DNA from 2 places in the Clostridium sp. MB05 genome. Region 2 is predicted to be linked to the other one. Evidence: a T-box and tRNA genes for the amino acid it is inferred to sense, from the RefSeq annotation. Region 2 holds a T-box; the other holds one or more tRNA genes.
The links. The T-box of region 2 lies ahead of ACH36K_RS02875 (glycine--tRNA ligase). A T-box ahead of a tRNA ligase gene usually reads a tRNA of that ligase, here a tRNA-Gly.
Positions count from the first base shown of each region.

Region 1: it has a tRNA-Gly gene. The T-box ahead of ACH36K_RS02875 (glycine--tRNA ligase) is inferred to sense a tRNA for this amino acid. The anticodon was not compared.

Region 1 covers NZ_CP174370.1:760,458-764,893, forward strand. The annotation lists gene ACH36K_RS03825 (HNH endonuclease signature motif containing protein) at 56-466, opposite strand; gene ACH36K_RS03830 (hypothetical protein) at 731-1,405, shown strand; tRNA gene ACH36K_RS03835 (tRNA-Gly) at 1,469-1,542, shown strand; tRNA gene ACH36K_RS03840 (tRNA-Lys) at 1,546-1,621, shown strand; SAM riboswitch class I at 1,800-1,906, shown strand; gene ACH36K_RS03845 (Na+/H+ antiporter NhaC family protein) at 2,209-3,486, shown strand; gene ispF (2-C-methyl-D-erythritol 2,4-cyclodiphosphate synthase) at 3,590-4,069, opposite strand.
Region 2 covers NZ_CP174370.1:581,519-585,954, forward strand. The annotation lists gene lysS (lysine--tRNA ligase) at 1-1,504, shown strand, start outside; tRNA gene ACH36K_RS02860 (tRNA-Asn) at 1,643-1,717, shown strand; tRNA gene ACH36K_RS02865 (tRNA-Asn) at 1,749-1,823, shown strand; tRNA gene ACH36K_RS02870 (tRNA-Asn) at 1,855-1,929, shown strand; T-box leader at 2,032-2,198, shown strand; gene ACH36K_RS02875 (glycine--tRNA ligase) at 2,242-3,633, shown strand; gene murD (UDP-N-acetylmuramoyl-L-alanine--D-glutamate ligase) at 3,906-4,436, shown strand, end outside.

The DNA of each region.
Region 1 (4,436 bases), 180 kb from region 2:
TCTATAATTTAATTACATATACAAATAAATGGTAACTTGAATATAAAGTTAAATTTTAGCTAATATTAATATTATGGAAAAGACGTTCTAACTCAAGCTCTTGAAGCATAGCATAGGAGTAGAGTTTACCACCCATGAGGTTCTTTATTATTTCTTTTTTAGAGTATCCTTCTTTAAATAGTTTAAGGTTTTTGATTAACTTTTTTAAAGAAGAATGAGATATTTCTAAAATATTGTAAAGTTCCTTAGCTGTATAGTAATCTTTTGGTAAGAGCTTAAAAAGCTTATCTTGTAATTCAAGTTTATACTTTAAATCAGTTTCTATACAGTTATGAGGACCATGTTTCCCTCTATGGTGGTAGTTGCAAAGATATTTATAGTTTAACTTAATATCGTAGCCACCTTCGTGTTTATGAACTATATGATGAATATCCGCTTTTGATCCACAAATTTCACAGTGGTACAAAGTCATGCCTCCTTTTTATATCTTTAATAATATTATAAAATAAATTTATTTTTATTTCAAATTAGATATAAAAGTATATCATTGGGTGAGTAGGTATTTTACGCTAAAAATACGTGCATCCTAATACATAGAATTATATTGTTATAATAAAGTGTTTATATTTACTTTGTTATATTCTTAAAAAATACTTGTAAAGGTGGTATAATATACTATATAATATATATATAGTATATTATATTACGAGACTGAAGGAAAGGTGATACAGTGAGACATAGTTATGATTCATTTGATTACTGGGAAGAATTAATTAATGAAAATAAAACTATAAGAGGACATATGTTTATGGATAAGTTACCTAATGAAAAAAGTATATATATCCATAGCTTAGTTTTTTGCAAGAATAACGGACTTAATAATACATGGGCATACTTTCCAAATGAAAAAATATTGTTAGGATATATTCAATATTCATTTTTACAAGAAGCCTTTTATAAATGGATATATGGAAAGGAAAGGTTAGTTGTTAATGTCCCAAACATTCCAGTAGAAATAATAATTTCAGATGGAGAAAAAAATAAAAAAATATCTAAAGAAGAAGCAGATAATATGAGAAGACATGTAAAAATGATAAAGGAGTGTTGGGCTTTACCTAAAGATAAATTAATTAGGGCACTTCAAAAGTTTGCTAGAGACTTTAATAGAACTTGGTACGGAGACAATAGAGAATTTTTATATTTAAAAATTTTTAATACACCAAAAGAATTAGGGGAATTTGTTATAAATTCAAGCTATATGACAACAAGTGAAAGAGAATTTCAAGAGAGAACTAGCTTAATTATTTCAGATTGGAAAGAAGTATGTGAAAAAGCTGATAAAAATAAGAGCCATGGAGAGCGATTTAGAGATATTTTATTAAAATCCCTTACAGAAATAATTTAAAGGTAAAACTAATTATTGACAGTAATAATTACTAAATATATAATATTACTGTCAATAATATTTGCGGGTGTAGCTCAATGGTAGAGCCCTTGCCTTCCAAGCAAGTTACGTGAGTTCGATTCTCATCACCCGCTCCATATGCGTTATTAGCTCAGTTGGTAGAGCACCTGACTCTTAATCAGGGTGTCCCGGGTTCGATCCCCTGATAACGCACCATTAAAAGAGAGATTAATTTTATGTAATCTCTTTTTTTCTATTTATAGAACATTTAACACTAAATACTTTATTGTTAATAGTAACTTTAAAAATAAAAGACTTATATAAGGTGTTAGGAATATTTTTCATATTGACAATAGTATATTAAATTGATACTATTATAGTGCAAAATTTAAAAGTCTTATCAAGAGTGGTGGAGGGACTGGCCCTATGAAACCCAGCAACCAAGAATTTTAATTAATTCTTAAGGTGCTAAATCCTGCAGGTAAACCTGGTAGATAAGAGGCGAACTATAATTTTTTATATGTGTGAGTAAAGCTTCTGTATTTCTACAGGAGCTTTTTTTACTCTTTAGAAAATTATATTTTTATATTTATTTTGCATAATTATTGTAAGATATTTAGTTATTAAAGTTATATCCTAAAGAGTAAAAAATGTGAATATAGTGCGCGTGCAAGATTTTCCTCAGGCAAGATTCGGAAATGCACATGCGCTAAAAAAAGTCGACGGCTCGACAAGCTCGCCTTTGCGACTTTTTTAATTTTGTTATTAGAAATAATTTATATTTTAAAGGAGAGGAAGAAATTTTGAAAAACAAAGGTAATGGACTAGCTTTAATTCCATTAGGAGTATTCTTATTAGTGTATTTAGGTACATCTATAATAGCAAAAGATTTTTATGCTGTATCAGTTATTGTTCCTTTTTTAGTAGCAGCTCTAACAGCATTAATTATGAATAGAAAAGTAAAGTTTGATGAAAAAGTAGAAGTTTTTTGCAGGGGAGCAGGAAACACTAATATTTTATTAATGATATTAATATTTATATTAGCAGGAGCCTTTGCTGAAGTTGCTAAAAATATGGGAGCAGTAGACTCAACTGTAAATTTAGGATTATCTTTATTACCAAGTAGTCTATTAATACCTGGAATGTTTATTATAGGTTGCTTTATAGCTTTATCTATAGGAACATCAATGGGAACAATAGTTGCATTAGTTCCAATTGCAGTTGGAATAGCAGACAAGACAGGAATAGCAACAGCATTGGCAGTTGGAGCAGTAGTTAGTGGTGCTATGTTTGGAGATAATCTTTCAATAATATCTGATACAACTATAGCAGCAACAAGAACTCAAGGTTGTGAAATGAAAGATAAATTTAAAATGAATTTTATAATAGTTCTTCCAGCAGCAATAATAACTGCGTTAATATTCATGGTATTAACAAGAAATGCAAATGTAGTTAGTTTAGATTCTTTAAGTTTTAATATATTCAAAATTTTACCTTATATAATAGTTATAATAACAGCTTTACTTGGAGTTGATGTAATAATAGTTTTATTACTTGGAATCTTGTCTTCAGGTATAATAGGATTTATATTTGGAAGCTTTGACTTATTGGGATTATTTAATTCTATATCTGATGGAATAGCTGGTATGAGTGAGCTAATAATAATCTCATTACTTATAGCTGGAACAATAGAGATAATAAAGTTTAATGGTGGAATAGACTTTATACTTAACAAAGGACTGAAGAATTTTAAAAGTAAAAGAGGGGCTGAGTATGGTATTGCAACCCTAGTAAGTTTAGTAGATATTTGTACTGCTAATAATACAGTAGCAATAGTAACTGTTGGACCAATAGCTAAAAATATTTCAAATGAATTTGAATTAGAACCAAAGAGAGTTGCAGGAATAATGGACATGTTTTCATGTGTATTTCAGGGTATAATACCATATGGAGCTCAACTAATATCAGCGGCAGGTCTTGCAGCTTTATCACCATTTGCAATAATGAAATTTTTATTTTATCCATATCTTATGGGGATATGTGCTATAATAGCTATATATATTCATTGGAGAAATAAATAAGGCTGTTGTAAAAATTTAAATATATAAACCAAAAAACAAGGAGATAACTTTTTAGTTATCTCCTTGCTTTTTATAAGCTTTAATTTAATTCTTAACTTTTTAATTATTTATTATCCATTGTAAGAAGGCATATACTTTGAGAGGATATACCCTCACCACTGCCAGTAAATCCAAGTCCTTCTTCAGTAGTTGCCTTAACATTAATTTGACTTAAATCAATTTCTAAAGCTTGTGCTATGTTTTCTCTCATTTGTTGTATATAAGGAGACATTTTTGGTTTTTGAGCAATAATAGTTGCATCTATATTGTTTATGGAATAACCATTATCTGAAAGAAGTAATCCTACTTGTTTTAAAAGTTTTAAACTTGAAATACCTTTGAATCTTTCATCTGTATCAGGAAAATGCTTGCCTATATCACCTAGAGCTGAAGCACCAAGCAATGAATCCATAATTGCATGAAGTAATACATCAGCATCTGAATGTCCAAGTAAACCGTGCTTATAAGGAATTTTAACTCCTCCTATTATTAAGTCTCTTTCTTCAACTAAACGATGTACATCGTATCCTAATCCTATCCTCACTTTATCACCTCTAAATTAATTATAGAATTATTTTACCATAAATATAGAAGATATATTTAAAATTTATTTTTTAGAACTATAATACTTTTTTAAAGGGATAGACTTTAGAATTATTTTTTACATATTTTTTCTTAAATATTTTATTAATAAGATGATTTAATTTAATATTAAGCTTGTAAATAAAGTGAATGGTCCTAGATGAAAGTTTCTTACGTTTAAGGACGAAATCTACATAAATTATTTTTCTATTCATAAGTTGCTCCTAAAATATTAATAGACTATAAAAAGCATATATAAGTTCTAATAAATTGCATTAATTTAATTAAAGTAAATACACTTTGTTATAGTATAAGTAATTCGGTATTAC
Region 2 (4,436 bases):
GTCAACTGAGGAAATGAATATACAAGAGTTAGAATCTCAGTTTAGTGAGCAAGAAGCATTAAGAAGAGAGAAGTTAGTAGAGCTACAAAATCAAGGAAAAGATCCATTTGACGTATACAAAGTTGAAAAAACACATATGTCAGAGGCTGTTAAAAATGATTTTGAAAATTTAGAGGGAACTGTAGTTACAGTAGCTGGAAGAATTATGTCCAAAAGAGGGCAAGGTAAAGTTGTATTCTCAGATGTACAAGATAGAGACGGGAAAATTCAATTGTTTATAAAAATAGATGAAGTAGGAGAAGAAGCTTTAAAATCATATAAAACTTATGATTTAGGAGATTGGGTTGTTGCTACAGGAGAAGTATTTAAAACTAAAACTGGAGAAGTATCAATCAAGGTTAAAAGTTTTGAGTTAATATGTAAATCATTAAAACCGTTACCAGAAAAATGGCATGGATTAAAAGATCCAGATTTAAGATATAGACAAAGAGAAGTCGATATGATTTCTAACCCAGAAGTAAAAACTAACTTTATTAAGAGAGCTGGAATTGTAAAAGGAATAAGAGAATTCTTAGATAATAGAGGATTTATAGAGGTTGAAACTCCAATGCTTGCACCAATTGCAGGAGGAGCATCAGCTAGACCATTCATAACTCATCACAATACTTTAGATATAGATATGTATTTAAGAATAGCACCAGAATTATATTTAAAAAGATGTATAGTTGCTGGTTTAGAAAAGGTATATGATATGGGAAGAACCTTCAGAAATGAAGGTATGTCAGTAAGACATAATCCAGAATTTACAATGATAGAATTATATGAAGCATTTGCTGATTACAATGATATGATGGAAATAACAGAAAATATGATTGCTTATGTATGTGAAAAGGTAAATGGAACAACAAAGGTTAATTATCAAGGAACAGAAATAGACTTTATGCCTCCTTGGAATAGAATAACTATGGTTGATGCTGTTAAAGAACATGCAGGAGTTGACTTTAATGAAATAAAAACAAATGAAGAAGCTCAAGCTATAGCTAAGGAAAAACACTTAGAATTTAAGAAAGATCTTAAGCATGTAACTAAGGGTGAAGTATTAAATATGTTATTTGAAGAATATGCAGAACAACATATGATTCAACCGACATTTATTTGTGATTACCCAGTAGAAATTTCTCCTTTAACTAAGAAAAAGAGAGGAAATGCTGAATTTACAGAAAGATTTGAAGGGTTTGTATTTGGAAGAGAAGTATGTAATGCTTATTCAGAATTAAATGATCCTATAGTTCAAAGAGAAAGATTTAACCAACAAGAAAAAGAAAGAGAACTAGGTGATGATGAAGCATACATGATAGATGAAGAATTCATGAGTGCTTTAGAAACCGGTATGCCACCAACAGGGGGACTAGGAATAGGTATTGATAGAATGATAATGTTCCTAACTGATTCTGCATCAATAAGAGACGTTATAATGTTCCCAACAATGAAACCACAAAAATAGATTTTTTATAAGGGAATGGGATTCCTATTCCCTTATCTAACTAAATTATATAGTGTATAAATAATAAAATTTTAAAAAGTATAAAAAAACACTTGCATTATTAATAAAAATTGTTATAATAACTAATGTAACTAATATTCCGCGATAGCTCAATGGTGGAGCACTCGGCTGTTAACCGATAGGTTGGAGGTTCGAATCCTCTTCGCGGAGCCATTTTAATTTTAAAATTAATTTATAGGAATATTCCGTGGTAGCTCAATGGTGGAGCACTCGGCTGTTAACCGATAGGTTGGAGGTTCGAATCCTCTCCACGGAGCCATTTTAATTTTAAAATTAATTTATAAAAATATTCCGTGGTAGCTCAATGGTGGAGCACTCGGCTGTTAACCGATAGGTTGGAGGTTCGAATCCTCTCCACGGAGCCATTTTTAAAAGAGTTTTATAAGAGTAGATAAATTATCTATTGTTATAAAACTCTTTTTTACTTGACATATATAAGTCTTTTGGTAAAATTAATATATAATTTAATAAATACTATGAGAAAGAGGAGTAGACTTAGTATTTCTTTTAGAGAGACAATGGTTGGTGAAAATTGTTATTAATTTAAGTTGAAGGGCGCTTTTGAGTATTAATATGGAAAGTTGGGCTAAAGCCAAGAAGGGTGGAACCGCGGAATTTAAATTTCGTCCCTTTAGGTTTGAGGCCTTTTTTATTTATAAAAAATTGGAGGTATTAAAATGGCGGTAGAAAAAACTATGGAAAAGATTGTTGCTCTTTGTAAAAGTAGAGGCTTTGTATTTCCAGGATCAGAAATATACGGAGGATTAGCAAACTCTTGGGATTATGGTCCATTAGGTGTTGAGTTTAAAAATAATGTTAAAAAAGCTTGGTGGAAGAAATTTGTTCAAGAAAGTCCTTATAATGTAGGAGTAGATTGTGCTATATTAATGAATCCAGAAGTGTGGGTTGCATCAGGACATGTTGGTGGATTTTCAGATCCGTTAATGGATTGTAAAGAATGTAAAGCTAGATTTAGAGCAGATAAAATAGTTGAAGATCATATGACTGAAAATGGAGCAGAAGTTGCTAGTGCAGATGGATGGAGTAATGAGCAATTAAAAGATTATATTGAAAAAAATAATATAGTATGTCCTAAATGTGGAAAATTAAATTATACAGATATAAGAAAGTTTAATTTAATGTTTAAAACATTCCAAGGAATAACAGATGATTCTGCTAGTACAATATATTTAAGACCAGAAACAGCTCAAGGTATATTTGTAAACTTTAAATCAGTTCAAAGAACTTCAAGAAAGAAAGTTCCTTTTGGTATAGCTCAAATAGGGAAATCTTTTAGAAATGAAATAACTCCAGGAAACTTTACATTTAGAACAAGAGAGTTTGAACAAATGGAATTAGAGTTTTTCTGTAAGCCAGGAACAGATTTAGAATGGTTTAAATATTGGAAAGATTACTGTTGGAACTTCTTATTAAATTTAGGAGTTCAGCAAGATAGTTTAAGAATGAGAGATCATGGAGAAGAAGAATTATCATTTTATTCAAATGCAACATCAGATATAGAATATTTATTCCCATTTGGTTGGGGTGAGTTATGGGGAATAGCTGACAGAACAGATTATGACTTAACAAAGCATCAAGACCATTCAGGTCAAGATATGAGCTATTTAGATCCAACAACTAATGAAAAATATGTTCCTTATGTTATTGAACCGTCTTTAGGTGCTGATAGAGTTGCATTAGCTTTCTTAGTAGATGCATATGATGAAGAAGAATTAGAAGGTGGAGATACTAGAACAGTTATGCACTTACATCCGTCTTTAGCTCCATATAAAGCTGCTATATTACCACTTTCAAAGAAGCTTTCTGAAAAAGCTTTAGATGTATATGCGGATTTAAGCAAGAAGTTTAACATAGAATACGATGAAGCGGGAAGCATAGGAAAGAGATATAGAAGACAAGATGAAATAGGAACTCCATTCTGTATAACAATAGATTTTGATACTCTAGAAGATGAAGCTGTTACTATTAGAAATAGAGACACTATGGAACAAGAAAGAGTAAAGATTGCAGATTTAGAATCTTATATAGAAAAAAGTTTAGAGTTTTAATTTAAAAGAGAGGAGTGTATAATAAAATTCTCCTCTCTTTTTTGAGTTTGGATATCTTAAATGTTATAATTAGAAAGAATTGGGACAGACTTAAAGATAAGTGAGCCTCCAAATTTCACATTTGGAAAGGCGAACTTACTCATTCGAACGCATGTGAGAAGGAGTTACATAAAACGCCTACAAATTTTATATTTGGCAAGGTGAACTTACTCATTCGAACGTAGTAAGAGGAGTTTCATATAATATCTTATATATGGTTTTGGAGGAAAGCTATGAAAAAACAATTTAGTGAATTCAAAGAGTTTATAAAAGACAAAAATGTTGCTGTTGTTGGTATTGGAGTGAGCAATATACCACTTATAAGATTTTTGGTTAAGCTTGGAGCAAAAGTAACTGCATTTGATAAAAAAAATAGAGAAGAATTAGTTGATATAGCAAAAGAGTTTAATGAATTATCTGTTGCTTTAGAACTAGGTGAAGGATACTTAGATAAATTATCAGGGTTCGATGTTGTATTTAAGACTCCATCAATGAGAATAGATTGTGATGCTTTGCTAAAAGTAAAAAACGAAGGTGCATATATAACATCAGAAATGGAAGAGTTCGTTAGATATTGCAAAGGAAAAGTATATGGCATAACAGGAAGTGATGGTAAAACAACAACAACGACAATTATATCTAGGCTTCTAAAAGAAGCAGGGTATAAAACTTGGGTTGGAGGAAACATAGGTACACCTTTATTTTCTAACATAGAAGAAATAAAAGAAGATGATAAAGTTGTTTTAGAGTTATCTAGTTTTCAA